One region of the Paenibacillus sp. sgz302190 genome, then DNA from elsewhere that is predicted to be linked to it. Evidence: a T-box and tRNA genes for the amino acid it is inferred to sense, from the RefSeq annotation. Region 1 holds a T-box; the other holds one or more tRNA genes.
What was found. The T-box of region 1 lies ahead of leuS (leucine--tRNA ligase). A T-box ahead of a tRNA ligase gene usually reads a tRNA of that ligase, here a tRNA-Leu.
Positions count from the first base shown of each region.

Region 1 (15,879 bases):
GCAAGACCGTTATTTTGCTCGGCGCGGGCGGAGCGGCCAGAGGCGTCGGATACGCGCTCGCCAAGGAAGGCGCGGCCCGTATTTTGATCGCGAACCGGACCAAAGAGCGGGCGGTTAGCCTGGCGGCGACGCTCGGCGCGTTCACGCAAGCCGCCGGGCTGGGGCTTGACGAGCTCGCTGGGATCGCCGGCGAAGCGGATTTGATCGTCAATACGACCTCGGCGGGGATGCATCCGAACGTCGAGGAGCTGCCGATGCCCGCGGAGCTCATTGCGGAGCGGCATCTGGCCAGCGACCTGATCTACAATCCGCGCATTACCCGCTTCCTCCGCGAAGCGGAAGCGCGAGGAGCCCGCATTCACGGCGGGCTCGGCATGTTTATTTATCAAGGGGCTTACGCATTTGAATACTGGACCGGCACGCCTGCTCCCGTCGCAGCGATGAGGCAGGTCGTCGAGCAATCGTTAGCCGAACAAGAATAGAGGGGCTTTTAGCATGTTAACTGGTAAACAAAAACGTTATTTGCGGTCTTTGGCGCACCACCTGGACCCGATTTTTCAAGTCGGCAAAGGCGGAGTTAACGATCATTTGATCCGCCATATTCAGGAAGCGCTTGAAGTCAGGGAGCTGATCAAAGTGACCGTGCTCAACAACAGCGGGGAGGACCGGGGCGAGGTAGGCATCGAACTGTCGGAGAAATCAGGCGCCGAGCTCGTGCAGGTTATCGGAAAAATTATCGTGCTGTACAAGGAATCGCGGGATCATAAAAAGATCGAGCTGCCCGTTTAAAGAGGTGGGAGCATGCTGGTCGGAATCATGGGAGGCACCTTCGATCCGATTCATACGGGTCATTTGATCGCGGCGGAGCGGGCGAGGGTTGGAGCAGGACTGGACGAAGTGTGGCTGATGCCGGCGAACGTGCCGCCGCATAAGCCGAATGCGCCGGCGGCGACGGCGGAGCAGCGCTGGAGCATGGTATGCCTGGCGGCGGAGGGCAATCCTTTTTTTCGTGCGATTGATGTTGAAATTACGAAAGGCGGCGTATCCTATAGTATCGATACGATCGAACTGCTGTGCGAGCGGCATCCCGAAGCGGAGTTCGCCTACATTGTCGGAGCGGATATGGTCGAATATTTGCCGAGGTGGCACCGCATTGACGATATCGTAAGCCGCATCCGCTTCATCGGTCTGGCAAGACCGGGCTACGAGCTGGATATGGAAGTTCTTCCGCCGCACATCCGGGAGAGGGTTACGATCGTGCCGATGCCGCTGGTGGAAATTTCATCGTCGGCCATCCGGGAAGAAATACGGGCGGGAGGCTCCGTGCGCTACCTCGTTCCGGATGCCGTGCATGCTTACATGGAGGTGAACGGTTTATATGAATCGGAGTCGTGAGCAGCTTATCGAGGCGGTCAAAGAACAGATGCCCGAGAAGCGCTGGCTGCATACGCTGGGCGTCATGGAAACCGCGGTTCGATTGGCCGAGCGGTTCGGCGCCGATCCGGTGAAAGCGGATTTGGCGGCGATTTTGCACGATTACTGCAAATATTGGCCGATTCAGGAGCAGGCGAACATGATCCGGGAAAACGGGCTTCCACAAGACCTGCTCGATTATGACAAGGAGCTTTGGCATTCGCACGCAGGCGCTTTTATCGCGCAAACGGAGTTCGGCGTGGACGATGAGGAAGTTCTGGACGCGATCCGTTATCATACGTCCGGCCGGGAGCGGATGACGCTGCTGGACAAAGTGGTTTGCCTGGCCGACTATATCGAGCCGGGACGCGATTTTCCGGGCGTGCATAATATTCGCGAAATCGCTGAACATAGTCTTGAAAAGGCGCTGGTCGCCGGCTTCGATTCGACGATCGGCTTTCTTTTGACAAAAGGCAAACGGATTTATCCGTTAACGATATTAACCCGCAACGATTTGTTGACGCAAGCAAACAATCAATTATAGGAGGATGATGGAATGAGCATGACCCCAGAAGCAATTATGGCTTTAGTGGTGGAAGCTGCGGAGGATAAAAAGGCGATGAACGTAGTGGCGCTGAATTTGCAGGGCATTTCGCTCGTCGCCGATTACTTCGTCATTTGCCACGGCAATTCGGAGACCCAAGTGCAGGCAATTGCCACCGAAGCCAGAAAAAAAGCGCAGGAGCACGGCGTGCGGATCAGAGGCTATGAAGGAGTCGATACCGCAAGATGGGTGCTGCTGGATCTGGGTGATGTTGTTCTTCACGTATTCCACCGCGATGACCGCGAATATTACAACATCGAGAGATTATGGTCCGACGCCAAGGTTGTGGAACGCGTATGAGCATGAATGCGGGAACGCTAGTCAGCCTTGAGGTCGCGAGAGAAATTCCGCCTAACGGATATTTTTTGACCGACGGCAATCAGGACGTGCTGCTCCCTTACGGAGAGACGGCAGGCCTGGTGAAGCCCGGGGAACGCGTAGAAGTGTTTTTGTTCCACGATACGCAGGACCGCCTGATGGCGACGATGAAACGCCCGCTTCTGCTGCTGGGCGAGGTCGCTCTGCTGGAAGTCGTCGATATCCATCCCCGTTTCGGCTATTTTCTCGAAGTGGGGCTTGGGCGGAACTTGCTTCTACCCTACAAACATGTGCCTGAGTTGGAGACGCTCCGCCCTTTGGTCGGGGACAAGGTGTACGCCACTTTAGCCCACGACCGTCAGGGGCGTCTGATCGCCAAGCTCGCCGCCGAGGAAGACTTGGCGCCGCTGTGCGTGCGCGCTCCTTCCGCCTGGAAGAACCGCTATGTCGACGCCAGAGTGTATAAGCCGCTGCAGATGGGGACGTTCGTCGTCTGCGATGCGGGAGTGCTGGGCTTCGGCATCATCGGCATGATCGCCGCGCCGGAGCGGCCGCGTCTGCTGCGCGTAGGCGAGCAGGTCAATGTGCGGGTCGTATTCGTCCGCGAGGAGGACGGCCGCGTCAATTTGTCGATGCGTCTGCCGAAGGAAAAAGGGCGCGACGAAGACGCGGAGCGCATCCTCGCCTTTTTGCGCGAACGGCCGGGCGGCGCGATGCCGTATTCCGACCAGACGGCGGCGGATACGATAGCCGCCCGCTTCGGCATGAGCAAATCGGCTTTCAAGCGGGCGCTTGGCAAGCTGATGAAGGAAGGGCTCATCTATCAGCAGGAAAACTGGACCCATCTGAAACAAGAGGAGACGTAAGAGCAGGATGAGTTACGAAGGGTTTGCTTATACGTACGATCGTTTGATGGAGGACATGCCGTACGGGGATTGGCTTCGTTTTGCGAGAGAGGGCTGGAAGCGGTACGGTCTGCATCCGGTTACGATTGTTGACCTGGGCTGCGGCACAGGCAACTTGGCGATTCCGCTCGCATTGGAAGGATACCGGGTGACGGGCATCGACCTGTCGGACGACATGCTTGCCGTTGCTCAGCAGAAGGCTGAGCGGCACGGAGCGCTGGCGAGAAACGGCGCGCTGGCGTGGGTACAGCAGGACTTGCGCGAATGGGAGCTGGCTGAGCAGGCGGATGCCGCTATTTCGTTCTGCGACTGCTTGAACTATTTGCTGGAGGAAGAGGATATCATTCAAGCTTTCCGGCAAACGTACCAAGGGTTGAAGCCGGGCGGGCTGTTCCTGTTTGATGTACACACCCCCGAGCAGCTGATCGCTTATGCCGATACGCAGCCTTTTTTTCTGAACGAGGACGATGTTTCCTACATCTGGACGAGCGAGCTGGACGAAAGCCGGATGCAGATCGAGCATGACCTGACCATTTTTGTTCGGGACGGGCAAGTCCCCGGCGTCTTCCGCCGCATCGATGAAGTGCATGCTCAACGTGCCTATCCGTTGTCCTGGATCAAGGAGCAGCTGCTGGCGGCAGGATTCAGCGACGTTCAGGAAGCGGCCGATTTTGCGTGGGAGCCGCCGCGGCGCGGAACGGAGCGGGCTTTTTTCGCGGCGCGCAAATAGGCGGCCAGGCGGACATCGCCGGGCATCGGCCTAATATCGGCCGGCCTACTTGACAGAGCTGCATTTTTTTGCATATAATCATAGCTAATTGGATTGGTTAAAAGCTTTGACGAGGAATAGTAGCTTCCCGCAGCATCTACCAGAGAGCCGGTATCAGGTGAAAGCCGGCAGATGCTAGCCAAGCGAACTCGCCTCCGAGCTGGAAGGTGAACCATCGCATGAGGTCTTTAGGAGGCCGGCGGTGCTAGCCGGATCGTCTCACCCGCGTTAAGGGGCAGAGTGAACATGGGCGAAGCACGCCTGATGTTAACTAGGGTGGTACCACGGGAATCTAACCTCTCGTCCCTAGCGATTGCGCTAGCGACGGGGGGTTTTTTTGGCGCTTACGGGAGGCCCCCGAAGCGCACTTTAATCATGCCTGCAAAGCATGCAGGCTGGGAGGATTTGGACATGTCGCAGGAGATCAAAGAAACAAGAGAACAGCAAGGCTACAACCCGCTCGCTATCGAGCCCAAATGGCAGCAGTACTGGGATGCCAAGAAAACGTTCAAAGTGCTTGAAAATTCGGACCGACCGAAATTTTACGCCCTTGACATGTTCCCGTATCCGTCGGGAGCGGGTCTGCACGTCGGGCATCCGGAAGGCTATACGGCGACGGATATCGTCTCCCGCTTCAAGCGGATGAGAGGCTACAACGTCCTGCATCCGATGGGCTGGGACGCGTTCGGCCTGCCGGCCGAGCAGTACGCTTTGGACACGGGGAACGACCCGCGCGAGTTCACGAACAAGAACATCGACACGTTCCGCCGTCAAATCAAATCGCTCGGCTTTTCTTACGATTGGGACCGCGAGATCAGCACGACCGATCCGGAGTATTACAAATGGACACAGTGGATTTTTATCCAGCTGTACAAAAAAGGGCTCGCCTACGTCGACGAAGTTCCGGTCAACTGGTGTCCGGCGCTCGGCACGGTGCTGGCGAACGAAGAAGTGATCGACGGGCTCAGCGAACGCGGCAGCCATCCGGTTATCCGCAAGCCGATGCGCCAGTGGATTTTGAAAATTACCGAGTATGCGGAGCGCCTGCTCGAAGACCTGGAGGAGCTTGACTGGTCGGAAAGCATCAAGGACATGCAGCGCAACTGGATCGGCAAATCCAAGGGCGCCGAAGTGCAGTTCGCGATCGATGGGCATGACAACCGCAGCCTGACCGTTTTTACGACGCGTCCCGATACGCTGTTCGGCGCCACTTACTGCGTACTTGCGCCTGAGCATGAGCTTGTGGCGGCGATTACGACTGCGGAGCAAGAAGCCGCAATCAAAGAATATCAGGACAAGGCGGCGCGCAAAAGCGATCTGGAGCGCACGGACTTGGCCAAGGACAAAACCGGCGTATTCACGGGCGCTTATGCGATCAATCCGGTTAACGGCGCGAAGGTGCCGATCTGGATTGCCGACTACGTGCTCGGCGGCTACGGCACAGGCGCGATTATGGCCGTTCCGGGCCATGACCAGCGCGACTGGGAATTCGCGAAGCAATTCGAACTGCCTATCATTGAAGTCGTGCAGGGCGGCGATGTGCAGAAGGAAGCGTATGCCGGTGACGGCGCGCACGTCAATTCCGAGCTGCTGAACGGCTTGAACAACGAGCAGGCGATCGGCCGGATGATCGAATGGCTGGAGCAAAACGGCAAAGGCCGCGGCAAAGTTACTTACAGGCTGAGAGACTGGCTGTTCAGCCGTCAAAGATATTGGGGAGAGCCGATCCCGATTCTCCATCTTGAAGACGGCACGATGAAGCCGGTGCCGGAGGATCAGCTTCCGCTGCTGCTTCCGGAAGTGGACGAAATCAAACCGTCCGGAACGGGCGAATCGCCGCTGGCGAACGTCGCGGAGTGGGTCAACACGATCGATCCCGAGACAGGCATGAAAGCCCGCCGCGAGACGAATACGATGCCGCAGTGGGCCGGCAGCTGCTGGTACTACCTGCGCTTCATCGATCCGCGCAATGACAAGGAGCTGTGCTCCCACGACAAGCAGCAGCAATGGCTGCCGGTCGACTTGTACATCGGCGGCGCCGAGCACGCGGTTCTTCACCTTCTGTATGCCCGTTTCTGGCATAAAGTGCTGTACGACCTCGGGGTTGTCCATACGAAGGAGCCGTTCCACAAGCTCGTCAACCAAGGCATGATTCTCGGCGAAAATATGGAGAAAATGAGTAAATCCCGCGGCAATGTCGTCAATCCGGACGATATCGTCGGCGAATTCGGCGCGGATACGCTGCGCATGTACGAAATGTTCATGGGGCCGCTCGAAGCGACGAAGCCGTGGAACACGACGGGCGTCGAAGGAATTTACCGCTTCCTGAACCGCGTTTGGAGATTGTTCGTGGACGAGAACGGCAGCGTTCATCCGAAAATCAGCGCCGGGGAAACGCTTGGCAGCGATACGTTCAAGCGCACATGGCACCGCACGATCAAAAAAATAACCGAGGACTACGAAGCCCTGCGGTTCAATACGGCGATCAGCCAGTTGATGATTTTCGTCAACGAGGCTTATAAGACCGAGCGTCTGCCGCTCGAAGCGATGCAAAACTTTGTTCAAATGCTGTCCCCGATCGCACCGCACTTGGCGGAAGAGCTTTGGGAGAAGCTTGGCGGCAGCGAGTCCATCACCTATGTGCCATGGCCTTCCTACGACGAAGCTTGGACAGTTGACAACGAAGTTGAAATCGTTGTTCAAGTCAACGGCAAAATTGTCGACCGCGTGCTGATTTCCAAGGATACGGAAGAAGCGGCTATGCAGCAATTGGCGATGGATCTTGACAAAGTCAAAGAAACGACCGCCGGCAAAACCGTTCGCAAAGTCATCGTCGTTAAAGGAAAACTCGTCAATATCGTTGCAGGTTAACGGAGGAATTGCTCCTCATTAGAAGCGGCCCTCGGGAAGGTCACGGCTCAATTGCAAACAGCAGCTCGGCCTTCTCGAGGTCTTCTTTATATTTGGCGTGGGTCGCGCGAATCATCTGAGTGAACATGCCGGACAAATCCGTGGCGTCCATAATACGCAAACCTTCCTCGGTGATGCCCCCAGGTACGGATACGCGTTTTTGCAAGCCTGCAGGGTCAAAGCCTCCCGTCGTCAGCAGCTTTCCGGTGCCCAGCACCATTTCGCTGGCAAGGAGCGTTGCTTCTTCTTTGGAAATTCCGGTTTCCTCTACGGCGGCATCAATGAAAGCTTGGATGAAATACGATAGAAATGCGGGACCGCAGCTGGATATATCCGAAGAGATCCGCGTATAGTCTTCAGACACCCGTATAGGGGAACTGATGTGCGCCAGCACATTTTCAAGCCATTCCTTATCCTCGGGCTGCATCCGGTTGCCGTGAATGCACAAGGTCACCCCGCTGAGCACGTAATTCGTAATGCTTGGGATAATTTTGCTGATTTTTGCCGGCAGATTGCTTTCCAGATGCCGCAAGAGAACCGGGCTCGTAATAGAAACGACAAAATGGGACGGAAGCACGTCCTCTTTGATTTCATCGATAACCTTTTTGTACTCTCCAGGCTTAATGCACAAAAAAATGACTTCGCTTTGCTGTACGACTTCTTTATTAGAACGGGCGATCTGAAGCCCCGGATACGTCTCCGCCAGCCGATCCGCTTTGCTTGCCGTGCGGTTCGCCGCAATGATTTGTTCCGGATTAAATGCGCCGGAATGAATAAATGCTTCTATCAATATGCTTCCCATACTCCCAGTACCGATGAATCCTGCCTTCATCTAGAAATCCCTCCCGGAAAAAGTTCAGTCACCCTGGTATCCATGTTGCTTGTCACAAAGTTGGATAGAGCTGGGCACATGCCAATTAAGGCGTTATGATGTTTTTTCATGTATATGCTTGCAAACAACCAATGATACCGGAAAGGGGAGAATTCGTGGGTTTATTTGGCAAAAAGGGCGTTATAATCACTCTATCTTCCATTTCTATAGTTTTACTGGCATATACGATATGGCAGTTTGCGATTGGGGGTCGTTCCGCGATTCAAACGAATTTTGTTCCTGTCAACGATCAAATGAAGGAACTGCTTGCCCAAACGGCGCCAAGCCCCGCACCGCGCAGCAGCACGCCGCCATCTTCACCTGCGCCAACGCCTGTTCCATCGTCACCTGCCTTATCTTCCCCGGCTGCCGGCCCGACCTTGGAGCCGAAGCCCGATGCTGCATATCCTTCGCCTTCCGCGGCTCCCGCTGCTGCAAAAAACGGCTTGTTAGACCTGAATTCGGCTACGCTGGAGCAATTGGACGAACTGCCGGGCATCGGAGCCAGCAAAGCGAAAGCGATTCTGGAATACAGGGAGAAAAAGGGGCGGTTTCAAAAAGTCGAGGAACTGGCTGAAGTTAAAGGCATCGGCAAAAAGATGCTTGAAAAATTGAAACCCTACGTCTATGCGGGAAAACTATAGCAATCTTTTCATTTGTCGAATAGTGTGCGAAAATAATAAGGGAAAGATTACCTAAAAGGGGATGACTCAATGTCTAACGAACGCAAATTAAGTATCGAAACGCTTGCCGTGCATGCAGGACAAGAACTGGACCCGACAACGATGTCGCGCGCAGTCCCGCTGTACCAAACTACATCCTATGGTTTCCGCGATACGGAGCATGCCGCGAATTTGTTTGCGCTTAAAGAATTTGGCAACATTTATACGCGTTTGATGAATCCGACCACCGATGTATTCGAAAAGCGGGTCGCTGCGCTGGAAGGCGCGCCTGCGGCGCTTGCGACTGCCTCGGGTCAGGCAGCTATTACATACTCCATCCTGAATATTGCCGGTGCCGGAGATGAAATCGTTTCCGCATCGAGCTTGTACGGAGGCACTTATAATTTATTTTCCACGACATTGTCGAAACTGGGCATCAAGGTCAATTTTGTAGATCCCGGCAATCCCGAAAATTTCCGGGCGGCGATTACAGACCGGACGAAGGCTCTTTACGCTGAAACGATCGGTAATCCGAAAGGCGACGTACTGGATATCGAAGCGGTATCCGCAATCGCGCATGAGCACGGAATTCCTCTGATTGTGGACAATACGTTCCCAAGCCCTTATTTGCTTCGCCCGATCGAGCACGGTGCAGACATCGTCGTTCACTCGGCTACGAAGTTTATCGGCGGCCACGGCACATCGATCGGCGGCGTTATCGTGGACGGAGGCAAATTCGACTGGCAGGCAAGCGGCAAATTCCCCGGATTGACGGAACCCGACCCAAGTTATCATGGTGTCGTCTATACGGCGGCAGTCGGCCCTATCGCTTATATTATCAAGGCACGCGTGCAATTGCTGCGGGATATGGGAGCCGCGATTTCGCCGTTTAACTCGTTCATGCTGCTGCAAGGTCTTGAAACGCTGCATCTGCGCATGGAGCGCCACAGCTCCAATGCTTTGAAGGTCGCGGAGTTTTTGGAGAATAACGATGCTGTCGAGTGGGTTAACTATGCCGGCCTCAAGAGCCATCCATCTTACGAACTGGCGCAAAAATATTTGCCTAAAGGCCAGGGAGCGATTCTCACGTTCGGCATTAAGGGCGGCCTGGAAGCCGGGCGGAAGGTCATTAATGCCGTGAAGCTGTTTTCGCATTTGGCGAATGTCGGCGATTCCAAGTCGCTGATCATTCATCCGGCCAGCACGACGCATCAGCAGCTCGGTGAGGAAGAGCAAATTTCGGCCGGCGTCTCGCCGGGCATGATTCGGCTTTCCATCGGTACGGAAGCCATCGACGATATACTCTACGATTTGGATCAAGCGATCAAAGCGAGCCAAGCGTAAGAAGGAGACGAGACAAGGCCAATGAGCACCCGCAAGGATTGGGACACTTATTTTATGGATATCGCGTATATGGCATCGACCCGTTCCCAATGCAGCCGCAGGCATGTAGGCGCTGTGCTGGTTCAGGGCAAAAAGCTGCTCGGAACAGCCTATAACGGGGCTCCGATGGGGGTACCCGATTGCAGCGAAGCCGGCTGCATGCTCGTTGAGGAAATCGAACTGAAAGTGGTCGGCGAGAAGGAGGAAATGGTCCGCAAGCAGCGCTGCATCCGCACGATTCATGCCGAGCAGAACTTGCTCCTCTTTACCGACAGGGAAGACCGTGAGGGCTCGACCGTATACGTAACCGATCAGCCGTGCTGGACTTGCGCGAACATGCTCGCCAACAGCGGAGTGACGGAAATCGTGTTTCATCGCGGTTACCCGAAAGACAGCGAGAAAGTAAGCGGCCTGATGCAAGCCAGAGGCATCGCTTTTCGGGAAATGGAAAGCTACGAGCCTCCGCAGGGTACTCTGTCCGAAGTTGTGAATTAAAGATTTGAAATGGCAAAAAAGAGAAAGCATCTCTTTTCGCAGCCGACGTTACGTCGCGCGGAAGGAGGTGCTTTTTTTTGTTGGAACCGTTCCGGTCTGCGCCTCCTATGCGCACTCTCCCTTTGGCTCAGGAAGGAGCCCGGGGAGCTGCCGATTGCGTATGGCCCCCGTTATGCAATGCTATACCGCGCTTGGGAGAACTTCGCTCAGGCGATTGAAGGTGCTATAGGAATGAGTGCAGCATTACGGTCTGAACCGCCTGTCTTTACTTCCCAATGTAGGCGGCAATACGGAACCGTCTGCTTTCCCAGTCAGACGTGATGATGTCCATTGGAGTGGGGTAAAGGCGAATCAACCGAGCCATACTTGCCCAGCACTTCTTATGGGCGCTATCCCTTTTACTCAGAAGAGGCTCGAGGCTCGGTAGGTATGATTAAGTGCGACGGCTATGTTGCGTTGGGAGCTCGCGTGCGGGCAGCAAAGTGCTGTTCCGCTGAAACGAGGTAAAAGCTGATACCCGTGGATCGACCACCTGTCGTGCACGCCTAGCGTGGGGCATTGAGGTACTGCAAGAGTACTATTCTGCTAGAAAGAGGCGAAAGCGGAGTACCATGGTTTCGACAACCCGCTGTGCAGCACCCGGCGTGGGGCATTGAGGTACTCATGGCGGGGAGGGGCGGGTTAGGTAATGCCGATAGCTGCCCAATCCACAACCATGAGCGAAGGGGATAGCGATCATAAGACGAAGCGCGTTGATACTTTGTAGTCGGCCGCCGTCACGATTGCGCCAGGCGGCCACGACCAGGCCGCGATCGGGTCGCGTTACGCGGCAGATCAAGCTAACTGAACGTTTCATTGGCGGAAAGTCCTGTTCTACGGAATATGAGCACAACGGATTTACGAAACGATCGATTAGGCGGCTGAAGCTGCGTACATTTGTCGATGAAGCGTCATGTACCCCCTGAGCCGCAGGGATAGCGGCCATAAATCATTTGAAAAATAGGAGTGATGTCCGCATGAATCGCCCGGTTGTTCTAGGATGCTGTCTGTGGATAACCGGTTATGTGCTCGCGATGTACGCGAAGCTGCCTTGGTTATCCTTGACCGCCTGCCTGCTGCTGTTGTGTACGGCAGCAGGGGTGTTTGCGCTCCGGCTGCCTGGACGGCTGCCGGTGTGTGCGCTTTTGCTGGTCGGAGCAGCCATGGGCTACTTCCATTGGACCGACCAGCGCAATGTGTCCGCCCTGCTTCAGCAAGGGCTGAAGCAGGAGCAAATCGACGGCAGCGAGGTCACGCTGCGCGGCCGCATCGCCAGCCCTGTCTCCGTCGACGGCGACAGGGCCAGCTTTACCGTGGAAGCGGAGGATATCCGCTTCCAGGGCGCGGACGCTTTCCCGCTGGGCGGGGAAAGCGTGCAGGTTTCGCTGCGCCTGCTCCGGCAAGAGCAGCAGGCACAGGCGGCGAGCTGGCGGCGCGGCGACGCCTTGACGCTGCACGGGACGCTGCGCAGCCCGTCCGTGGAACGCAACTTCGGCGGCTTCGACTACCGCCGGTATTTGCGCCTTCACCGCATCCATTGGCTGCTTACAGCCAAAGGAGCGGATCAGGCGCAGGTCGAGCCTGCCAAGCTGCGCTTTAGCGTCGTCCAGTTGCTGCGCCTCAACGACGATTTGCGCGACGCCCTGGGCAGGCGTATGGATCTTATTTTCCCTGCGGCTGAGGCAGGGTTTATGAAAAGCATGCTGATCGGCATGCTGGACGATCTTGATCCTGACCGCTTCCAGCAGTTTTCGGAGCTCGGTCTGACGCATATTTTGGCGATTTCGGGGCTAAATGTCGCTATTTTTCTCGGCGTCTGCATCTGGATCATGAAAAAAATGCGTTTGACAAAAGAAACGTATTTGCTGATCGCAATGCTGCTCATGCCTTTCTATGTTCTTGTTACGGGTGCTTCGCCTTCGATTGTACGGGCAGGCCTGATGGCGATTGTCGCTTTGTATGCGGTCAGGCGCGGAATCGTGAAGGATGCGCTGCATATTACGGCGATCGTTGCCTGGTTCATGCTGCTTGTCAATCCTTATTATTTGCTTGATGTCAGCTTTCAGCTCTCCTTTCTGGTGACGATCGGACTTATTGTCGGCGTTCAAAGAGTCAACCTTTTGCTGCAAAAGTTCATTACATCCGGTGCTCTTAGAAATACGATGTCCATTACGATCGTGTCGCAGCTTATTTCTTTTCCGATCTCGATTTATTATTTCAACCAGTTCTCGCTGCTGTCCTGGGTCGCAAATGCTTTCCTTGTTCCCGTCATCAGCATGGTGGTTTTTCCGGCAGGAATCGTGGCTCTTGCGTCCGGGCTCGTATATTTGCCGGCAGGCCAAGGAATCGGTTGGCTGCTTTCGTGGCTGAATAAAGGCGTGTTTTGGATTACGGATGAGCTGCGGCAGTTTCGCCAGTTCAAAATGATTTGGCCGACTCCGAGCATGGTTTGGATTGCGGCATTTTACGGTCTGCTTATTGTGACGTATTTGCTTCTTCATGAACGAAGAAAGCTGAGCGGCGAAGATCCCGGCTTCTCATTGAACCCGGCGGCCGCCTCAGACGGAAAGAAGATCCGGTTAACTCTGTGTCTTGCTCTAAGTACAGCCGGCCTTGTGTTGCTGCTCTACATGGGCTATACGCCCGAGCGGTTCAACCGGTCAGGACTTGTGCAATTTATCGATGTGGGGCAGGGGGACAGCATTTTGATCCGCACTCCTTACGGCCGTCATCTGCTGATTGACGGTGGCGGCACGTTGAGTTTCCGCAAACCCGGGGAGGAGTGGAAGGAGCGGAAAGATCCGTATGAGGTCGGCAAAAAGCTGCTCGTTCCGCTGCTTAAAAAACGCGGCGTACACAAGCTTGACCTACTTGTTCTGACACATGAGGACGCGGATCATAGCGGAGGTTTGCAGGCGGTCATCGAGCAGGTTCCGGTGCGGAATTTTTTGTTTAACGGTACGGTGAAGCCTAATGCCGGGATAACTAAGCTTTTTGCAACGGCTATGGATCGCCGCATTCCGCTGCTGACGGCAGAGCAGAGTTCCTGGATGCAGATTGACCCGGATACGAGCCTGCACATTTTGCATCCTTTTTCGGGAACCGGGCAAGAGGTGCAGACGGCAGCGGAGCAGAACGGCCATTCTATTGTTTTTTTGCTGGACATGCAGGGTACCCGCTGGCTGTTCACAGGCGATATGGAAAAAGAGACGGAGCGCGCCATTCTCGCACGTGTGGCGGGCGGAGCTGCGGCGGCGGGGGCATCGGCGGCGAAATGTGACTTAACCTAATAGTTTGCCAAGAGTGTAAACATAAGCGTGCCAACCTATGAAACACTTGCTATCACGCTGTTTTGTGGAATACATAATCTAAGAAAGAAGAGGCATTGTTTCTTAAAGCTCTTGATATTTGCATTTTTACACCATAATGTTTTGTTTTTATTGACTTTTGGCAATCTTATTATTCCATTTGCGGCTTATGGCAAACTTATTGTCCTGGGGCTGATTCGCATGGAGTTGCAAGGCGGAATGCCTTATTTGGAGTAAATCTGAAGTGGTTATTGAAAATAATCGGTTGAAAAACAAGATTGTCCACCCTATCTAAATTTTAAAAGGCATTCTTCTCACCGAAATTTGAAAGTGAATAATGTGAAGTTACAGGTATTTAGGGAGCCATTGCCGAATAGGTAATAAAAATGCTCTTAAAGTACAAAAAGATAACAAAAAGCTATAATAACGATGCTTCCATATCCGTCTGTGCATCGTTTATATTATTATTTAGTTAAATTTCCAATTACTGAACTATTATAGATGCTTCATTAATGGTGCTGCATAATTGATCGGCAGCCTTATTAAGGGATAGTAGAGTGTTAGCTCGGCTTGCTGAAGCAAATCAGTCACGACTAGAAACAAATTTGTAAATCAATAGTAGAGGTTAGTGCTATTGCCTTTTATAAGAACCAGCAAAGCAGAAATATATTATAATGAGATTGGCGAGGGAGCTTGTTAATCATAAGAATATGAGTATCAAAGAAATAGTTGATGCTGCATATCTTTATTGCTGACGGTACATTTTACTTTATAATATAACCTAACTCCTGTAACGTTTCTCTATGGAGTAATAACATTTTCTCATCCCACCAAAATTTATGTTCCTTTTTGATATTCTTTACGGACGGGTAAATTTCTTTTGAGTGAAGTTTATTTATGATTTTAATCAATTTTTCACATGCATCGTGCTTCCTTTTTTCTCCCTTATTTTTTTTGTTTTTTAGATAGTTTGCTGAGACAACAGCACTTTTTTCTGGAAAGAGTGATCGTAAAATTGATTGGTTTACTCCAAGTGCATTTGAAACTTTTAATAATGAATTAGGCTCAAGGTTTTCGTAACTTCTTAATATAGCATTATCTAGCTCATTCGACAATAACTCGTAAGTAACACCTTCAATTTTGGTGCTCTTATAGATTTTGTTTTTCTTGGATTTTGAAATGTAAAGATCTTTGAGTTTGATATATTCTGCCGGGAAATACTTCATTATCGTTTTGGAATTTAATCCAGTATTAAAATGAAGTTCCTTAAATGAAGATGATTGAGAATTTCTTAACTCTTCATTGAGTTTTTCTAAGAGCTCATTTAAGTTTAGTTGGTTTGGAATAATAAGATTTGGATGTTTCAATTTGTATTTCTCTTTTAATTTATTCAATACATGAGGGAAGTGCCTTTCGAGAAAGTAAACCGACAAGCCAATTTCTTTAGTGATAACCCGAAGGGATTTTGGATTTTCTTCGGAAAGAAATGAGAGTAGCGTATGCTCAATCTTTTCGTATTCTAAAACTAACTTAACGGATTCAACTTCTTCGTCCAAATTATTTTGCGCAACAAACAAATCATTTAAATTCACCCTTGTGTTAATTAATGTTGCAAGGAAGTTTCCCATATTAGGTGACTTTTCCCCGGTTTTCCATCTGGTTATTTGACTACTTTCAATACCTACAACATTAGCTAAAAGCTTATTATTACCGATTTTTAATATTAGATCAGGGAGGAGGTCAACAAAAGAGGTTATAGTACGATTTGTCATACTTAAACCAACAAATTGTAGTAAAAGTTTATTTCGGAACATTTCTTCTTCGGTAAAGTTACTATTTCGTACTTCCATGAGATTTTGATTGCAGTAAGGGCAAACACCGTAATCCTGGTTCTGAAAGAAGAAAATCTCTTTTTTACAGGAAGGGCAATGGGATTGTAGTGGTACGTGGTGAAGGAGGCACATTGTGCATTGCGAGATTGTCCAAATAAAGGGCTCGTAAGGTTCAACTTCTTCTAATGACCATTGGTACAAACATTCTGGACACCACTGCCTTGTTGTCCTGAGTATTCCACGGGTATCAAAGCATAATTCCCATTGATTAAAACATAATCTAGAAAGTTGCTCGTTGGTTGTTAATTCAATTAACTTGCTTATCATTAAACGTACCTTGTTAAATTGTAAAGCCAAATTGTATTGAGTA
Region 1 is NZ_JBZYAO010000020.1:35,960-51,838, forward strand. It holds gene AC6RNO_RS21490 (shikimate dehydrogenase) at 1-482, shown strand, start outside; gene yhbY (ribosome assembly RNA-binding protein YhbY) at 496-789, shown strand; gene AC6RNO_RS21500 (nicotinate-nucleotide adenylyltransferase) at 802-1,395, shown strand; gene yqeK (bis(5'-nucleosyl)-tetraphosphatase (symmetrical) YqeK) at 1,379-1,957, shown strand; gene rsfS (ribosome silencing factor) at 1,970-2,317, shown strand; gene AC6RNO_RS21515 (S1-like domain-containing RNA-binding protein) at 2,314-3,201, shown strand; gene AC6RNO_RS21520 (methyltransferase domain-containing protein) at 3,209-3,970, shown strand; T-box leader at 4,068-4,320, shown strand; gene leuS (leucine--tRNA ligase) at 4,421-6,880, shown strand; gene comER (late competence protein ComER) at 6,921-7,751, opposite strand; gene AC6RNO_RS21535 (ComEA family DNA-binding protein) at 7,907-8,434, shown strand; gene AC6RNO_RS21540 (homocysteine synthase) at 8,504-9,796, shown strand; gene AC6RNO_RS21545 (deaminase) at 9,818-10,330, shown strand; gene AC6RNO_RS21550 (ComEC/Rec2 family competence protein) at 11,347-13,659, shown strand; gene AC6RNO_RS21555 (hypothetical protein) at 13,687-13,914, shown strand; gene AC6RNO_RS21560 (TniQ family protein) at 14,442-15,879, opposite strand, start outside.

Region 2 (15,879 bases), on a different contig from region 1:
CCGCGTACCGAGAAATGCTTGCCGGTATGGTCGATGCGATGCAGCTTGTCCCTGTCGGCAAAAAAGCCGGATTCCTTATCGATCAGCAAAGCGTCGTCTTCCCAGCTGTCCCAAAGCTTTTGGGCAACTTCCACGAATTCTTGCGCGCGCTCGTAACGGAGCGAATGCTCCAGATGCTCTTCCTTGCCGAAATTCAGCGCTTCCGCTTCGGTCGAGGAGGTCACGACGTTCCACGCAGCACGCCCGCCGCTAAGATGATCGAGCGACGCAAACATGCGCGCGATAATGAAAAGGTTCGTTGTACGTCGTCGTTGCCGTAACCGCCAAACCGATCCGTTCCGTAACCGTCGAGAGGGCGGAGAGCAGCGTAATCGGCTCAAGACGCGCGCTGACCCAGTGGCTGAGGAAGGGAAGCCCGCAACGAATATGCAGGCTGCGCTGTCCTTCAGTCGACTGATCGGCAGTTTGCATGTGGATAAGAAAAAATTATATATGGAATAAATATTTTAATTCACATAAAATTACTGTGGATAATACAACATTCGTTATTTTATACGTCAATACATAAACATTTCACCACAGCGGGCATTCCCATGGTAAACTGTCTATTAGTAATCAAACAGTTTTGACAGGAAAGGCGTTAAACCAATGAAAAAACTGCGGTTCTTGCATGCGGCCGACCTGCACCTGGACAGCCCGTTCAAAGGAATGACGGCGCTTCCTCAGCAGGTTCGGGAGCGGGTCAGGGAATCGACCTTCGAAGCGCTGAAAGAATTGGTCCTGCTCGCGGTTCGGGAGCAGGTCGATTTTGTGCTTATCAGCGGGGACGTGTACGACTTGTCCGACAGGTCGCTGCGCGCGCAAATCCGTTTCCAAAAAGCGCTGGAACAGCTTTCGTCGCAGGGCATTCCCGCTTATATCATTCATGGCAACCACGACCCGGACGATGGAGGCGCGGCTAAACTGGTTTGGCCGGACGCCGCCCATTTTTTTGCGTCCGACCGGGTGGAGACGTTCGAGGTGTCCAAACCGGACCTCGGCGTCATTGCCCACATTCACGGCATATCTTACGCCGCTTCCGCCGTTACGGACAATTTGGCGGTCAAGTTCAAGGCAGCCGGCAATGGGGTATATCAGATCGGACTGCTGCACACGAATGTGGACGGCGATCCGGGACATGACAATTATGCGCCGTGCTCCAAAGCGGATCTGCTGGCAAGCGGCATCGATTACTGGGCCCTCGGCCACGTACATACCCGCAAAGTGCTTCATGAGCAGCCCGCTATCGTATATCCAGGCAATCCGCAGGGGAGAAGCGTGCGCGAGACCGGCCCGCGCGGCTGCTACATCGTTGATGTGCGCGAAGATGCGAAGGCTGAGCTTGCGTTTCACGCTCTGGACCGCGTGCGCTGGTTCCAGGAGCATGTATCCGTCTCCGGCATGCGGACGGAGCAGGAGCTCAAAGACCGGCTCGGAGAGCTGCTCGACCGGCTGAGAGCGGAAGCGGACGGGCGGGACGCCGTCGTCCGCATCGTGCTGGAAGGCCGCGGCGCCGTGCACGGCCTGCTGCGCAAAGGGCGGGCGCTGGACGAGCTGGCCGCCGAGCTGCGCGAGGACGAAGCGGAGCGGAGCCGCTTCGTCTGGATCGAGTCGATCGAGGACCGCACGGGCAGCGAGATCGACCTTGAAGCTTTGCGCCGGCAGAAGAGCTTCCTCGGCGATCTGCTGCGCCTCTCCGGCGCGCTGCGCGAGGACGGAGCCGCGCTTGCCGGCTTCGCGGACGAGGCGCTCGCCGCGCTGCACGGTCTGCCGCACGCGGCCGGCGCAGAGCCCGAACAACTGCGCGAATGGCTGCGCGCAGCGGAGGAACTTGCCGCGGACCTGCTGGCCGCGGACGGGGGGTGGGATGGATGAGAATCACCTCCATCCATGTCGAAGGCTTCGGTGTCCTCCGCGAGCGGACACTTGACACGGACAGCCCGCTGACGCTGTTCCACGGCCCCAACGAAGCGGGCAAAAGCACGCTGATGGGCTTCATCCGCGCGGTGCTGTTCGGCTTCCCGCCCCGGTCGAGCCGGGCGGCGGAACGCTACGAGCCGCCGGGCGGCGGCGTCCACGGCGGAGCGCTGACCCTGCTGGACGAGCAGGGCCGGCGCATTCGCGTCGAGCGCTACGACGCGCCCGCCGCAGGCGGCAAACGCGCCTCGGCGGGGCGCGTCCTGGTCACGCTCGGCGACGGCTCCGCCGGCGGCGAGGAACTGCTGAACACGCTGCTGGGCGGCCTTTCGGCCGACCTTTTTCGCAGCTTGTTCGCTTTTGGCCTTACCGAGCTGCAGGAGCTGCGCACCCTGCAGACGGAAGAGCTCAGCGGCTACTTGTACAGCGCCGGTCTCGGCGTGAGCGGTTCGGCCATCATGGAGGCCGAACGGAAGCTGACGGCGCAGGCCGAGAGCCTGTACAAGCCCCGCGGGCGCAATCAGGAGATCAATGGTCTCCTGAAGGAGCTGGAGGGGCTGGAGCAGGCGCTGCGCCGCAGCCGCGGCCAGGCAGCCGACTACGACCGGCTGCAGGAGGAGCGCCGCTCCGCGGAGCGGCGCATTGCCGCCGCCGAGCGGCAGCAGGAGGCGCTGCGCGCGGAGCTGCACAAGCTTGGCCTGGCCGGGAAGGCGAGAAGCGGATGGATCCGCTTGAAGCAGATCGGCCGGGAGCTGGCGGCGCTGCCGCAGCTGGAAAGCTTCCCCGAGCACGCCTCGGCGAGGCTGGAAGCGCTGGAGGCGGAGCTGGAGCGCCTCCGCGGGGAGCTCGCCCGGCTGGAGCTGAAGCAGCGCGGGCTGCAGAACAAGCTGGGCGCGCTGGACATTCAGCCGGAAGCGCTCGCCCATCAAATCGAATTGAATGCTTTGCTGGAACAAGCTTCCATATATGAGGAAAACGGCCGCATGCTGACGCAGCTGGATGTCGAGCTGGACCATCAGCGGGAACGGCTCGGCAGGCTGCTCGGACAAATCGATGCCGCCTGGGATATCGCTACGCTGGCTGCTTTTCCGGTGTCGATATCGCTTAGGGAGCAGGTGCGGGCGTTTAAAGAACATTTTCAGGACGACCGGACGGAGGAATTGCGGCTGCAAACCGAGCTGGAAAGCCTGCGGCTGCAAATGCGCAGAGAGCGGGATCATATCCAGGCTCTGGAGCAGGAGCTTAAGAAATATGGCGGACCGGCGGCCGCCGGTACTGCCGCTGCCGCGGGCTGGAACGAAGCGGAGGAACGGGCTGCTTTGCAGCGGCTGGCCAAAGACTATTCGCGCTGGCAGCTCCTGGTCCGGGATGCCGGACATTTGAAGGAGCGCGAGGCGGAACGGCAGCGGTATGCGCAGGCGGTAGCGGAAGCCGCCGCTCAAAGCAAAGAATCGGCCAAACGGCTGCAGCGCCGCATGTCCGCTGTGTCGGCTTTAGCGGCTGTCGCGCTTGCCCTCTGGTTTCTAAGGAACGGGAGCCCGGTCGCCGGCATCGGTTCCTTCGTTCTTTTGGCCGCATTGTCGATCTATTTGCTGATGGGCAGCCGTGCGGATTCCCCGAAAAGATCCGCACGCACGCTCGCTGCCGATCTCGCGGATTCCGGGGACGAGTCGCCGGAAGCGAGGCGGCTTGGCGAGCAGCAGCGTCAATTGGAGCGGAGCTTGCAGGAGCAAATCGAACGCTTGCAAAGCTTTGGTGCAGTCGGAGAGGCTGCGGCATCGCGGGAAGCCGGTTTGGGCCGGTTCGACGGTTCCAAGTATTTACAAGAGCTGGAGCCGCAGATTGAAAGTTGGATGCGCGAAGCCGAGCTGAAGCGGCAGCAGGCAGGCGAGTACAGCCGCAAGCTGGAGAAGCTGGAGGACGCGCGCGCTGCGGCTCAGGCGCTGGCGCGGCAGGAGGAACAGCTGCTGACAGTTCTGGAGCAGCTTTCTTTGCAAACGGACAAGCTGCGCAGCGATTGGCAGCAATGGCTCAGGGCGCTTTCGCTCAGCGGCGCGCTGTCTCCGGATGCGGCGCTGGAGACGATCCAGGCGGCCGAACAAGGCCACGAGCTGCTGCGGCAGCTGCGCAAGCTCGAAGAAAAGCGGCGCGTGCTCGGCGAGCAAGCCCGGCAGTTCGAAGCAGCCGCAGCGCAGCTTCTCCGGCTTGAGCGAGTGCAAGGGCAAGATGTTTTGCTTGCCCTTAAGCGCTGGAAGGAGCTCGAGCAGCAGCAGCTTCGGCTTTTGGCGGAGCGGCAGCAGACGCAGCAGTTGTTGGCTGCCGGCGATGAAGAAGCGCATGGGCTTGAGGAGCAGCGGCAGCGGGCGGAGGAACGGCTGGCGCAGCTGCTGAATGAAGCTTCGGCGGCGGACGGAGCGCAGCTCCGGCTGAACGAAACGAAGCGGGAGCTGCGCAGCAAGCTGGACAGCGAGCAAAAGGCGCTGGAGGCATCTTTGGAAGCTCTCGCCGGGAGCGGCTGGCTGGCGGAGCTGGAGCAGCTTCTGGATGCTCAGGGCGAAGAGGAATGGGCTCGCAGCATGCAGCAGCTGGAGCGGCAGCTCGCCCAAGCGTCGGAGGAAGCAGGCGAGCTGCGCGAGCGGCTCGGCAAGCTGGCCGGCGAAATCGAGCAGTTGGAGCAGGGGACTGCGCAGGCCGACCGGCTCCTGCAGGCGGAAGCTTTGCGGTCGCAGATCAGTAGGCTGGCGGATCGGTACGCGGTCGCGTCCTTCGCCGCCACGCTGATCAAAAAAGCCCGCGACGTATACGAGCGGGAGCGTCAGCCCGGCGTTCTGCAGCGGGCTTCCGTCTATTTTGCCAAGATGACGGACGGCAAATTTCAACAGATCAAAGCGCCGTTCGGCCAGCAAAAGCTCGTTGCGGTCAGAGCGAACGACGAGCCGGTGGACACGGGCCTGCTCAGCCGGGGAACGGCCGAGCAGCTTTACTTGTCCATGCGTTTTGCGTTGGCGGAAGAGTATGCGGGGAAGGCGGTGCTTCCGTTAGTGATGGACGACATTCTCGTCAACTTCGACCAGCGGCGGATGGAAAGCTGCCTGCAAGTGATCGGCGAGCTGAGCAGCCGCCATCAGGTGCTGCTGTTCACCTGCCACAGCCACGTTCGCGACGCGGCGGCCCGATTGATTCCCGGGCATCGGCTGATCGAGCTGTAAGTGTCTGCTTTTTTCGGGATACATGTCCCCCTTCAGGAGGTAATACATATGGCAACAGGCACGGAAAAGAAAAAAGAGCACCGCGAAATTACGTACCAGGTCGGATGGAAAAAAGGCAGGATCGAGTGGAGTGACGCTGCTTCCGGCGCCGCTTCCGATCCGCCAGCAGAGCTTGTCCGCAGCGGGGACGAGCAGCTTGGCCGGCTGTGGAAAGCGGCTCCCGCTTGGCCGGCCGGCGTCGCGCTCCCGCTGCTATATGCACTGCCTGCCGCCTGCTTTGTTTTGACGCTAGTCCTCATCTGGGGCCTGAGGAGTGTCTTTTAGCGAACGTTTTTTAGGGAGGATTTGCCCATGAATTTGGTTTTGGCGATTTTCGGCGGTGTGCTGGGCCTGTTTGTGACCGGTGCCGCCGTCTATACGGCGTGGATGATTCATCAGCTTTGGAAGCAGCAGGCCGCAGCTCCGGAGCCGTCCAGTCAAGCGCAGATTGCGGCTGTGTACTTGTCGAAATGGACTATTCTGGATTATTCGACTGTCGGTCTGTTTGCGATCGGGCTTTTGCTATTGCTGGCTGAGTTATTTGCCGTTATGCGCGATAAGACCGCTATTGAAAATTTTCATTTTGCCTATTTATTATTAGGCATCGTCATCTCCGCGATGGGGATGCTGCTGCTCGTGACCCGGCTGCTCGTCGTCCTTCAGATCAAGCAGGCGGGAGCGCTACAGGGCGCGGTTTCGCCAGATCATCAAAACGAGCCAAACGACGCTGATCAATCCGAATAACGGATACAGCGCGGACAGCAGCGCTTTGAAGCCGATCAGGCTGACCAAATAGCTGAGGATCAAAATGCAGATGATCAGCACCTTGGGATGAATGTTGGAGCGCTGCTGCAGTTGAAGAGACAACCCGTAGGCGTCGGCGATAAACGTGGTGAAAATTTCTCCGTAAATGACAAGCAAATAAGCGGTCTGCGCGACGGGGCCAAGCCGGTTAATGATGTTGCCCATCGGAATTTCGAATTGTGCGATGCCGGGCATTTGCGCGGACAAAGCGTAATGCGCTGAAAGCAGCAGCAGCCCGATGCCCGCTCCGCCCAGCAAGCCGCCCCAGAACAGTACGGACCGATTGTCGGCAGCCGCCCCAACGGGGACGAGCACGGCTTGGGCCATGGCCAGGTTGAACGCCGTATAAAGAAATGGCGCGAACCATATTTTCCCAGGGTGATAATCGGTCGTGAGCACCAGCCAGTTTCCGGAGCCTGGTGAATGCCACGTATAGATGACGATTCCCAGGCTGAACAGCATCATGATCGGCACGACGACGGAATTGACGGTCATAATCGCCCGGATACCCTTCGACAGGACGACATAGCCGAAAAATAAAGTAACCAACAGTCCCGTCTGGTAAGACAGATGCAGTTGTTCTTGAAAGACGGTGCCGCCTCCGGCGAGCATAACCGTTGTAATGCCGAACAGGACGATCATGGTAAACAAACTGATCCAGTTTCCTATTTTTTTGCCGAATAGCAAGGCGTTCAAATCTTCGTAGGAGGCGGCTTTCAGATCGTGAGCCATCAGCATGAGCCTGATTCCGAGCCATACGAACAGGAGGCTGGAAAGCGCAATCGTCAGGGTGGCCATCCAGCCGTAGCGGGTAAAGAATTGCAAAATCTCCTGACCGGAAGCGAAACCTGCGCCGACAATCGTGCCGATATAGGTAAAAGCGACCTGCAGGATCGAAAGTCCTGTACGCATCTGTTGCTCCACTCCCTGTCCTTTGATATAGTACAAGGTATGTTATGGTTTGCAAACACATGACAGGAAAATGGGGCAAGCCCTGTTTTATGGTATAAATTGGATGTTTTATGATTTTGATCGCTCGGGAGAGTGTCGTACGTGCAGCAAGCACTTTATGATTTTATTAATCATTACGGGTATATCGCTTTATACATCCTGCTTTCTGCAGGCATAGTCGGCGTTCCGGTGCCGGACGAAACCTTGATGACTTTCGTCGGCTCCTTGACCGCGCCGGGGGGCCCCTTCGCGTTTTCGATGACGCTGTTGGTCATTTATGCGGGGACGATGACCGGCATGATGGTCAGCTACGTGCTGGGGCATCGCGTGGGCAAGCCGTTCCTGTACCGCTACGGCAAATGGTTCAAGCTGACTCCAAGCCGTATCGAACGGGCGGAAGGCTGGTTTCATAAGTACGGGCTCTGGGCCGTGTTCTTCGGCTATTTCGTGCCGGGTGTCCGGCATTTTACGTGTTATTTGTCAGGGGTAAGCGGGGTCAAGTTTTACAAATATTTGTTTTTTGCGGGAACCGGCGCATTATTGTGGTGCACGACGTTTTTGACGCTCGGGCATTTTATCGGCAGTAATTTGGATGAACTGATGAGACTGGTTCACCGGTATATGGGGATGAGCTTGCTGATCGTTGCGGCTGCCGTCCTCATCGGGATTTATATATACTTGCGCATCCGCAAACGGAGAACGGTGCAGTAGACGGCGCTTCGACGCAAAAAAGACCTCGATTCGGCAAGAATCGATGGTCTTTATTTAGTATGCCGCTTGCGCGCCCTAGCGGTCGGCGAACAGTTTGATCGATTGAATCGTGCTTTCCTTCGGATCGATATCCAGCTTAAGAATAGTGCCCTGCGCTTTGTACGAAAGCACGAACGTCGTATTGGAATCGGGCTTCCCGAGGGTGGCTATGGCATCATCGGATTTTTGGCCGAGCCGCACTCCGCCCAGGCCGGGATCGATATCCGCAGAATGGACGTCGACAAATACCAGCTCATCCTTTTTGTTGAAGCCTACCGAGAAGTCGGTGTAATCGTATACGTTGACAGGATCCGTATCGTCATCCATGACGAACTGTTTTTTGGCTTTGCCGAATTTGTTCAGAACCGTAGTTTTGGACGTGCCCAGCTTCAGACCCATCAAGGTCGGCTTTTCCTGCTGATAGGTGTCTTCGGCATTAACCTTCGGTTTGGGAGAAGGCTTGGCTGTCGCGCTTACGGGCATTCCGACGGAAGGATCGGCGCTTTTGACGCTGTTGGCGACCTGCGCTTCGTGTTTGGTTTCTTCCGATGGCGTTGCTGTCGGTTCCGTCGAGGCCGTGCTTGGTACGGGGGCCGTACTTACTGCCGTGATCGGCTGCCGGTAAGCAGACGTCTCCGCAGGCGGTTGAACAATCGGAACAGATGACTTTTGGCAGCCGGATAACAGTATTGCGGAGAACGCAACAGGCACGCAGCTAATTACCGCTAGTAGTATACGTTTGTTCATCGTCATCTTTCCTTTCTTTCATGCTAACATCATATGTAAAGGCAACATCACTTATCATAATGCTTTTGGGCTTCCTCTCACAAGAGTCAAAAGTAGGCAAATTACCTTCCTATTCCATGAAAACGGACAAATTCCATTTTCAAAACGGTGCTTTCACGGCAATGGTAGTCCTTTCAAAGCCTTACAACATTATAGACACCCGAAAGTGCAAAAAAGTTTCACGCCAAAAGACCTAACCCGGTAAATTGGGACTTGAAACCTAGTTGATCAATATGGTACCTTACTCATAATACAAGGGTATGGAGGGTTTTTTATGGAATTGTTGAAGCAGCGGATCTTGGAAGTGGGTGTCGTCGTATCGGATCAAGTATTAAAGCTGGACGCCATTCTGAATCATCAGGTGGATCCGGTGCTGATCGTGGAGATGGGGAAGGAGTTTGCCAGACTGTTTGGGGAGACGAGACCGGATAAAGTGCTCACTGTGGAATCTTCGGGTATTCCCATCGCTTTTGCAACCGCTCTGCAGCTCGGAGTTCCTATGGTATTCGCCCGCCGCAAAAAGACGCTTACGATGGATCAGGATACGTACAGCGAGCGCGTCCCTTCATTTACCAAAGGCATCGTGACGGACATTATGGTATCATCTCACTTATTGAACAAAGGGGAGCGCGTACTTCTCATCGACGATTTTATCGCTAACGGCGACGCCGCCCGCGGTTTGATCCGCATTATCGAGAAGGCGGAAGCCGAACTTGTCGGGGTTGGGATCGCCGTGGAAAAGCTGTTCCAGGCCGGCGGCCGGTCGATTCGCGAGCGCGGCATCCGCGTAGAATCTTTGGCCCGCATCGCTTCGCTTGCAAACGGACAAATCGTGTTTGACTGATTTTTGTCGGATCAATCTTTCCTGAAAACGATTTTTCCTTTATAATGGTTACATGGTATGAGAGGAGGCTGGCATCTATGGGTATTGAAAATGTATCTGTTGACTATTTTATGACCAAGTTGGCTGAAGCGAAAAATCATTTTGAACGTGCGCTCGATTGCAAGCATACAGAATTCGATGATCTGTATCCCTATATGATCGAACACCCGCAATTTTTTTGGTACAAACGCTATGTCGCATGGTCGGAGCTGCTAACTGTCGTTAAACTTTGCACAGAACTTTCTATCGAGTGGGAACAGCAATTCTCCCAGCACCAGGTAGAGTATATTCAGAAGCGGGTCATGTCAAGCAAAGTCCTTGATTTCTGGTTCGAGACGAACGATTCCAAGGAGCATGTCAGCTGAATTCAGTTTTATATACGAAAGAGGCCCGGGGGTTAGCGCCCTCGGGCTTTTTTTTGCAATTTGAAAAAGCCGCGGATGGCGCGGCGGCGCGTCATTTTCATCCGCAGCGGTTTTGGTGTATGCTAATACAGAATGAAGGAAAGGATTTGTAAAGGAGGGGCGCAATGCAATGATCTCGGACGATCAGCTCGATGCATTCAGAGTGGAAAGCACAGTGCTGCGTGTCATTCGCGACGTCAATCCGGGCAACGATGTGAAAGGCATCGTCGTTGCGTGGGACGATGAGAGCGTGCTTATAAGGAAGCAGAACAGAAGAGTCGTAAAGCTGGCCCGCAGCTACGTGTATCAACCTTTTACGGAAGCGAGGCCGCTTGAATATACGCTTCCCAAGGAGCCTGCTGTCCCTGAGGAAGAGTAGTACCGCAGGGACAGGGCATGAGCGTTATGCTAAGTTCTTCTGAACAAACCGTAAGCGGCTGCGGCGGAAATGCCGCCGAGGTCGCTTTCGGCGTTTTCTTGTTTATAATTGGGGTCGTTCACGATTGCTTCGGCTTCGCCTTCCGTGAGCTGCCTTTGGTTGCCCGTATATTTAGGTTCAAGGGCATCGATTTCTTCCTGTTTCATCGGATGTAAACCTCCTTTTGTGTTTATTGTGTATGTTTCGAGCCATTGCCATACAAGTTTTTTTAAGGGGTGCAGTTGACTTTGAAGGCGTTGCATGGTATATTAATTTTTGTCGCTGTTAAATGATTTATTCATTTCGGTAACACGCGGTCGTGGCGGAATTGGCAGACGCGCACGGTTCAGGTCCGTGTGGGCTAACCCCCCGTGGAGGTTCGAGTCCTCTCGACCGCATCAACTTAGCAATGAAAAAGCTCTTGAATTTGTCTTTGGACAATTCAAGAGCTTTTTGCATACCTCGAATATGCAATGTGGCGCTCATCATCTGGTCTGAAGAAATTTTCGAGCTATAGTCCAGACGAGCATGCCGACTTAAATTAAGGCTCCTGAATTTGCACCATCACTCGAACGAGATATTCCTCCGGATTACAAATGGTGACCTCATCCAGTAGATATTCCTCGTAAGCGTTGCCGATAACCGTCAGCTTGTGCTTGTCAATGTAGTCAAAAATTTGAGGATATATTTTTTCTGTTTCTCCATAGTCAGCGTGAGCATAACACACCAGATAGTAGCTTTCCGGCATATAGTCTTGCTTGTAGAGGGCGGTCTTTAAACGTACAAACATATGCGAGATCATATCGCCGTTTTGATTACGCATATCATCGCAAGGAATAACAACACCATTCGGATACCCTAAGGGGATGTTCTCGGCAAGCAATTGTGACTGGAATTGGATCCACAAATCATCGGAGATCGAGTTTTTCGGATAATACACTGGATTGCTCAACATCAACGGAATTGCACCTTGTTTGATAATTTGTATTCGATTTGTATCAGTATCAATAGACATCGCAAGTTCAATACTGGCAGCACGTTGGAAGATCATGTTTTCCACCCCCCTAAGCTTTAAAATTTCCTGCTTGATCACCTGCTCCTGTTTGCGCAGCAGCTCCAGCGTTCGGGAAGGTGTACGTGTCTCCAGATGTTTCTTGATTTCCTCTAACGGCATACCAAGGTCCTTGAGCGCCTGAATGACGCCAATGATATCCAATTGATTCCGATGATAATACCGATAACCGTTGTCGGCAATGACAGCAGGTTTAAACAACCCTATGCGATCATAAAAAATCAGCGTTTTACGCGCAATACCCGAAACATGCGCAAATGAACTAATCGACAACAGGTCTGAATGATGCATGATTATTTACCCTCCAAAATAATTTTAAAAAACTATTGACTGTATAGTTTCTATACATCCTATTATAGCAACTATCGCTTAAGCGTTCAAACCGTGGATTCACAGGTGAAACAATCAACTAGACATTATTATGAGGGGATAAAATATGATAAAAAGACTTCTGCGAAGTGTTCGAGAATATAAAAAAGACACCATGCTGACACCGCTTTATTTGCTCGGTGAGGTTGCGCTTGAAGTTATGATTCCGCTCATCATGGCAGAACTGATCGATAAAGGGATAGAGGGCGGCAGCATGAGCATGATTTGGAAATACGGTCTTGTGCTTGTGTTTTTTGCATTGATTTCACTTCTATTTGGAGCAAGCGGCAGCAGTCTTTCACAAGGCCAATGTCAGTTGATTGCTAACGCCCGCGCGGCTATAGCCGATCCGCCTGTTATGATCCTGGATGAGGCGACCTCTTCCATCGATACCCGGAATCCGAAATTCCGAGGCGATTATGGTGCTTGAAGCGGGCAAAATTATTGAACGAGGCAATCATAACGAGCTTATCATGCAGCATGGGGTTTATCGCCAGCTGTTTGTTTCCGGCGTGCATGATATGTTCAGGATTAGTTATATTAAGAATTGAGCATCCGTCGTGATCCGGGGGAAATTCATTGCCAAAGGGGAGAGTCCAGTTGAAAATTTTGGCTGTTTTTTTTCTGTTATTCGGGTTGGAAATCGCGTTAATTCTGACTATGGATTTTTTCATAGGCCTCCCTTTGCGCAGATCGTTGACCAATCTCTTTAACCCCTTTTGGGTTAAAGGATGGGAGGAATTTGTCATTACGCTGCTCTTGTTTTTGTCTTGGGCCGTCTACGCTGTTATTTCTTACAGACAAAGGAGGCGTGTATAGAAAAGCTGGCCCGGAGGTCGACCGCTATATAGTCATACGACGCTATTGCCCGGGGAACCGAATCGTTTGCGAATCGAGAGTACGGCGAGCAGAAACAGAGGAATGGCTACGGAAAAAAGAACATGCAGCGTTTTCAGGGAAAATCTCCCCTGGGCGATGTGTTCCAGATAATTGCTTGCCATCATCATGGACGCAAACATAACGATAATTCCGATCGGAAATACGAGCGGGCCATGCTCCCTGATTTTGAACAGATCCATAGTCCCGATAACAGCGGCGTACATAAAGATCGATATTTTAAAAAAATCCGCAATAATCAAAGTCAATACAACAATTGCGTCCAAGCGTTGGATAAACTCGATAATGTTTACTTTGCCTATCATCGTAAGCAAGGGAAAGGTGGAACGGCCGGCGACATCGACGCCAAGGACAGCGACGTTCAGCAAGGTCGTATAGCTTAGAAGGACGCCGCTGATCGCAATGGCTAACGATCCGCTCTTTGCGGCTTGCTGCGGTCGGTCCAAATAGGGAAGAATCATGGTAAAGGCAATCATTTCGCCGAAAGGAAAAACAAATGTCTGCGTTAGAGCGGTCGTGATGATGGGTTTCCAGCCGTTCTCCAGTACGGGCAGCAAATGATTGAGATCGATGGTGCCGGAAGCCAGAACAGCGAAATTTCCTAAGACTCCCAGAGCAATCAGGATGAGCAAACAAATTTCTGAAGTTCTGGCCAGCACCTCGATACCTTTATGAAGAACGTAAAAAACTCCGCACATCATCAAAGCAACAATCGCGAACAGCGGTGTTTGATCGTAAACGGAAGCGAGCAGCAAATCCCCTGCATCCCTTAAATCTCTTGCAGAGGCATAAATAAAATAAACGACATACAGCAGACCAAGAGGCCAGCCTAAGTATTTCCCAACGATTGCTCTTATATATCCTGTTAAAGGGATATTTAGGAAATTTTTATACATATAAACATGGACAGGAAACAGGCAGAGCCCCATTCCCAAGCCAAGAAGGCTTGCGATCCAAGCATCTTTTTTGGCGTCAAGCCCGAAGCTGACCACAATGGCAGTGCCCAATTCGAACAATACAACCAAGGAAAACAATTGCCATGCAGTGATTTTCTCTTTTTCCATGACATAACGCTCCCCCTTGAGGTCATTTTTTCGCTTTTTTTTCCTCAAACGAATACGGCTTCGTCCTCATGCCGGTATGTCGAATAAAGGATTTCACGCTTACATGAATTTGGCTTTCCGCAAACAATTCCTTCCTCCAGTCTTTTTTAATTTTTTTCCAAGCTTTCTTCTCCTGGCGATTGATAGCTTCCCCAAAAGCAAAAATATCGGATTTTTCGCGTTGAGCCGCTTGGACAGCAGCCAGAACTTCCTTCCTCGTCTCTTCGGACCATGCAGCTTCTAGCTTCTCGACTTCCTTCGGTTCGCTTACATCAACAGGACACTTCATTTCCCCCACATCTCCTTCCTCCCGAATTTTGATCTCGATTATTGGTTTATCATCTCTGATGTTCACTTTTATTCCCGTCTTTGAACGTTTGACCTCGATGCCGATCGCATCTTTTTTATTGCCGCAATCGATGTTGATGATGCTGCTCTTCAACTTGTTATGAATCCGCAACGCTCCGCGAGCTTCTTTATCATCCATCCAACTTTTCAATTTCCCGTCCTTGAACAGAGCGATTCCATGAATTTGGCCGACGGCCGGAGGCTTTGTATGTTCATTGTTGGATTTGTTTCTTCCCTCTTGGGGATTGCCGCTGATTTCCACCCCGCTTAGGAGGAGTTCGCTTCCTTCGCCGGTTAGCATATTAATCGCGTCGTCGATCTCGACTTTAATGCTCTCCGCCCATAATTTTTCCGATTGCGTCAACTTGCCCGTTTTACTGTTTGCAGGAATTTTTTCGATCGGGGTTATGATGCTAATAATCTGTTCGGCCGTATTTCCTCTGGCTACGAGCACGTTTGTCGTGTCGCGCGGTTCATGATTTCTTTCGAAAAAATCAAAAATATCCCGAACCCCGTCTCTGGCTAGCGTTTCCCCAAGCACAATCAAACGCATGTGTCCGAAAAAGGCTTGCCGCGACTCTTTTTGCGATGCTTTCCGAATCGCTTCGAAGATCGTGCTTCCCGTTTCGGTCACAATCGTCACCGGCAGCGCCCTTCCTGCCCCGGCCCCTCCCATCGATCCCCCCGAAATTTCTGCGGGATTGACCAACTGCAGCGAAATCCGGTATTCCTTTGACTTCGGCGACTGATCGATCCCCATGGCCATCACAAGACCAAGATCTTTGAGTTCCCGACTGTTCCAGCAGCCTGATAAGAGCATGCCGCTTGCGATCGTCACAGTTAGAAAAAGCATTCTAGCTTTCATCAGGATCACCTGCAGGTTGGTTTCGTTCCGCCCGTTTCCAGTCTTTGGAGCCGGGCACCTTCGGGCGCGTCAGAAGTGCCCAGATGGGGAGGCGCAGCACCGCATCCTTTTGATCAGCCGGGATAAACGGAGCAAAAGGGGCCATATACGGAGTTCCGAATGAACGCAAGCTACAAAGATGGGCGATGATGATAATGCCGATGATCGCGATGCCGAAAAAGCCGAACATGGCGGCGAAAATCATGTTCGCAAAACGGAGCAAGCGTATAGCGGTTGCCAGACCATAGCTTGCTGTCGCAAAGCTGGCGATACCCGTTGTGGCTACGACGATGACCATTGCGGCGGACACGATCCCGGCTTGCACGGCTGCTTGTCCCAGTATAAGAGCGCCGACGATCGATACGGCTTGACCGACCGCCCGCGGCATGCGAATCCCGGCCTCCCGCAGCAGCTCAAAGCTGATTTCCATGATTAAAGCTTCGACAAACATAGGAAAGGGAATACCTTCCCGCTGCGCCGCCAGACTGATGATGAGCGGGGTTGGAATCATTTCTTGATGAAACGTAACGGCTGCGATATAAACGGAAGGTCCCAATAAGGAAATAATCAAAGCCATATATCGTAACAACCGGATCGCGATCGAAATATCATACCGGTTATAGTAATCTTCCGCGGACTGAAAAAATTGAAAAAAACTTGTAGGTGCAATCAGTACGTAAGGCGTTCCATCCACCAAGATGGCTACCCTGCCTTCCAATAAATTTCCCACCACGACATCTGGACGTTCGGTATTATAAATCGTCGGAAAGGGGGTAAACGATTGATCCTGAATCAATTCCTCGATGTAGCCGGATTCGAGGATTCCGTCAATTGTAATGGTTTGCAGCCGCTGTTTGACTTCTTGAATGAGCCGATCGCGTGCAATGCCTTTGACATACATGATAGCTACGTCCGTTTGCGTAACCTCTCCGATCCGGAACGTCTCCAGCCAAAGATTCGGGCTCTTGATTCGCCGCCGGACAAGG
Region 2 is NZ_JBZYAO010000008.1:103,045-118,923, reverse strand. It holds partial or broken gene AC6RNO_RS11935 (LLM class flavin-dependent oxidoreductase) at 1-393, opposite strand, end outside; gene AC6RNO_RS11930 (metallophosphoesterase) at 649-1,914, shown strand; gene AC6RNO_RS11925 (AAA family ATPase) at 1,911-5,165, shown strand; gene AC6RNO_RS11920 (hypothetical protein) at 5,214-5,489, shown strand; gene AC6RNO_RS11915 (hypothetical protein) at 5,517-5,948, shown strand; gene AC6RNO_RS11910 (YkvI family membrane protein) at 5,886-6,920, opposite strand; gene AC6RNO_RS11905 (DedA family protein) at 7,062-7,670, shown strand; gene AC6RNO_RS11900 (DUF4309 domain-containing protein) at 7,746-8,456, opposite strand; gene AC6RNO_RS11895 (xanthine phosphoribosyltransferase) at 8,770-9,339, shown strand; gene AC6RNO_RS11890 (hypothetical protein) at 9,417-9,743, shown strand; gene AC6RNO_RS11885 (hypothetical protein) at 9,913-10,161, shown strand; gene AC6RNO_RS11880 (hypothetical protein) at 10,191-10,367, opposite strand; tRNA gene AC6RNO_RS11875 (tRNA-Leu) at 10,514-10,598, shown strand; gene AC6RNO_RS11870 (MerR family transcriptional regulator) at 10,742-11,563, opposite strand; gene AC6RNO_RS11865 (ATP-binding cassette domain-containing protein) at 11,709-12,071, shown strand; gene AC6RNO_RS11860 (YczF family membrane protein) at 12,221-12,460, shown strand; gene AC6RNO_RS11855 (GerAB/ArcD/ProY family transporter) at 12,493-13,602, opposite strand; gene AC6RNO_RS11850 (Ger(x)C family spore germination protein) at 13,625-14,854, opposite strand; gene AC6RNO_RS11845 (spore germination protein) at 14,844-15,879, opposite strand, start outside.
Region 2: it has a tRNA-Leu gene. The T-box ahead of leuS (leucine--tRNA ligase) is inferred to sense a tRNA for this amino acid. The anticodon was not compared.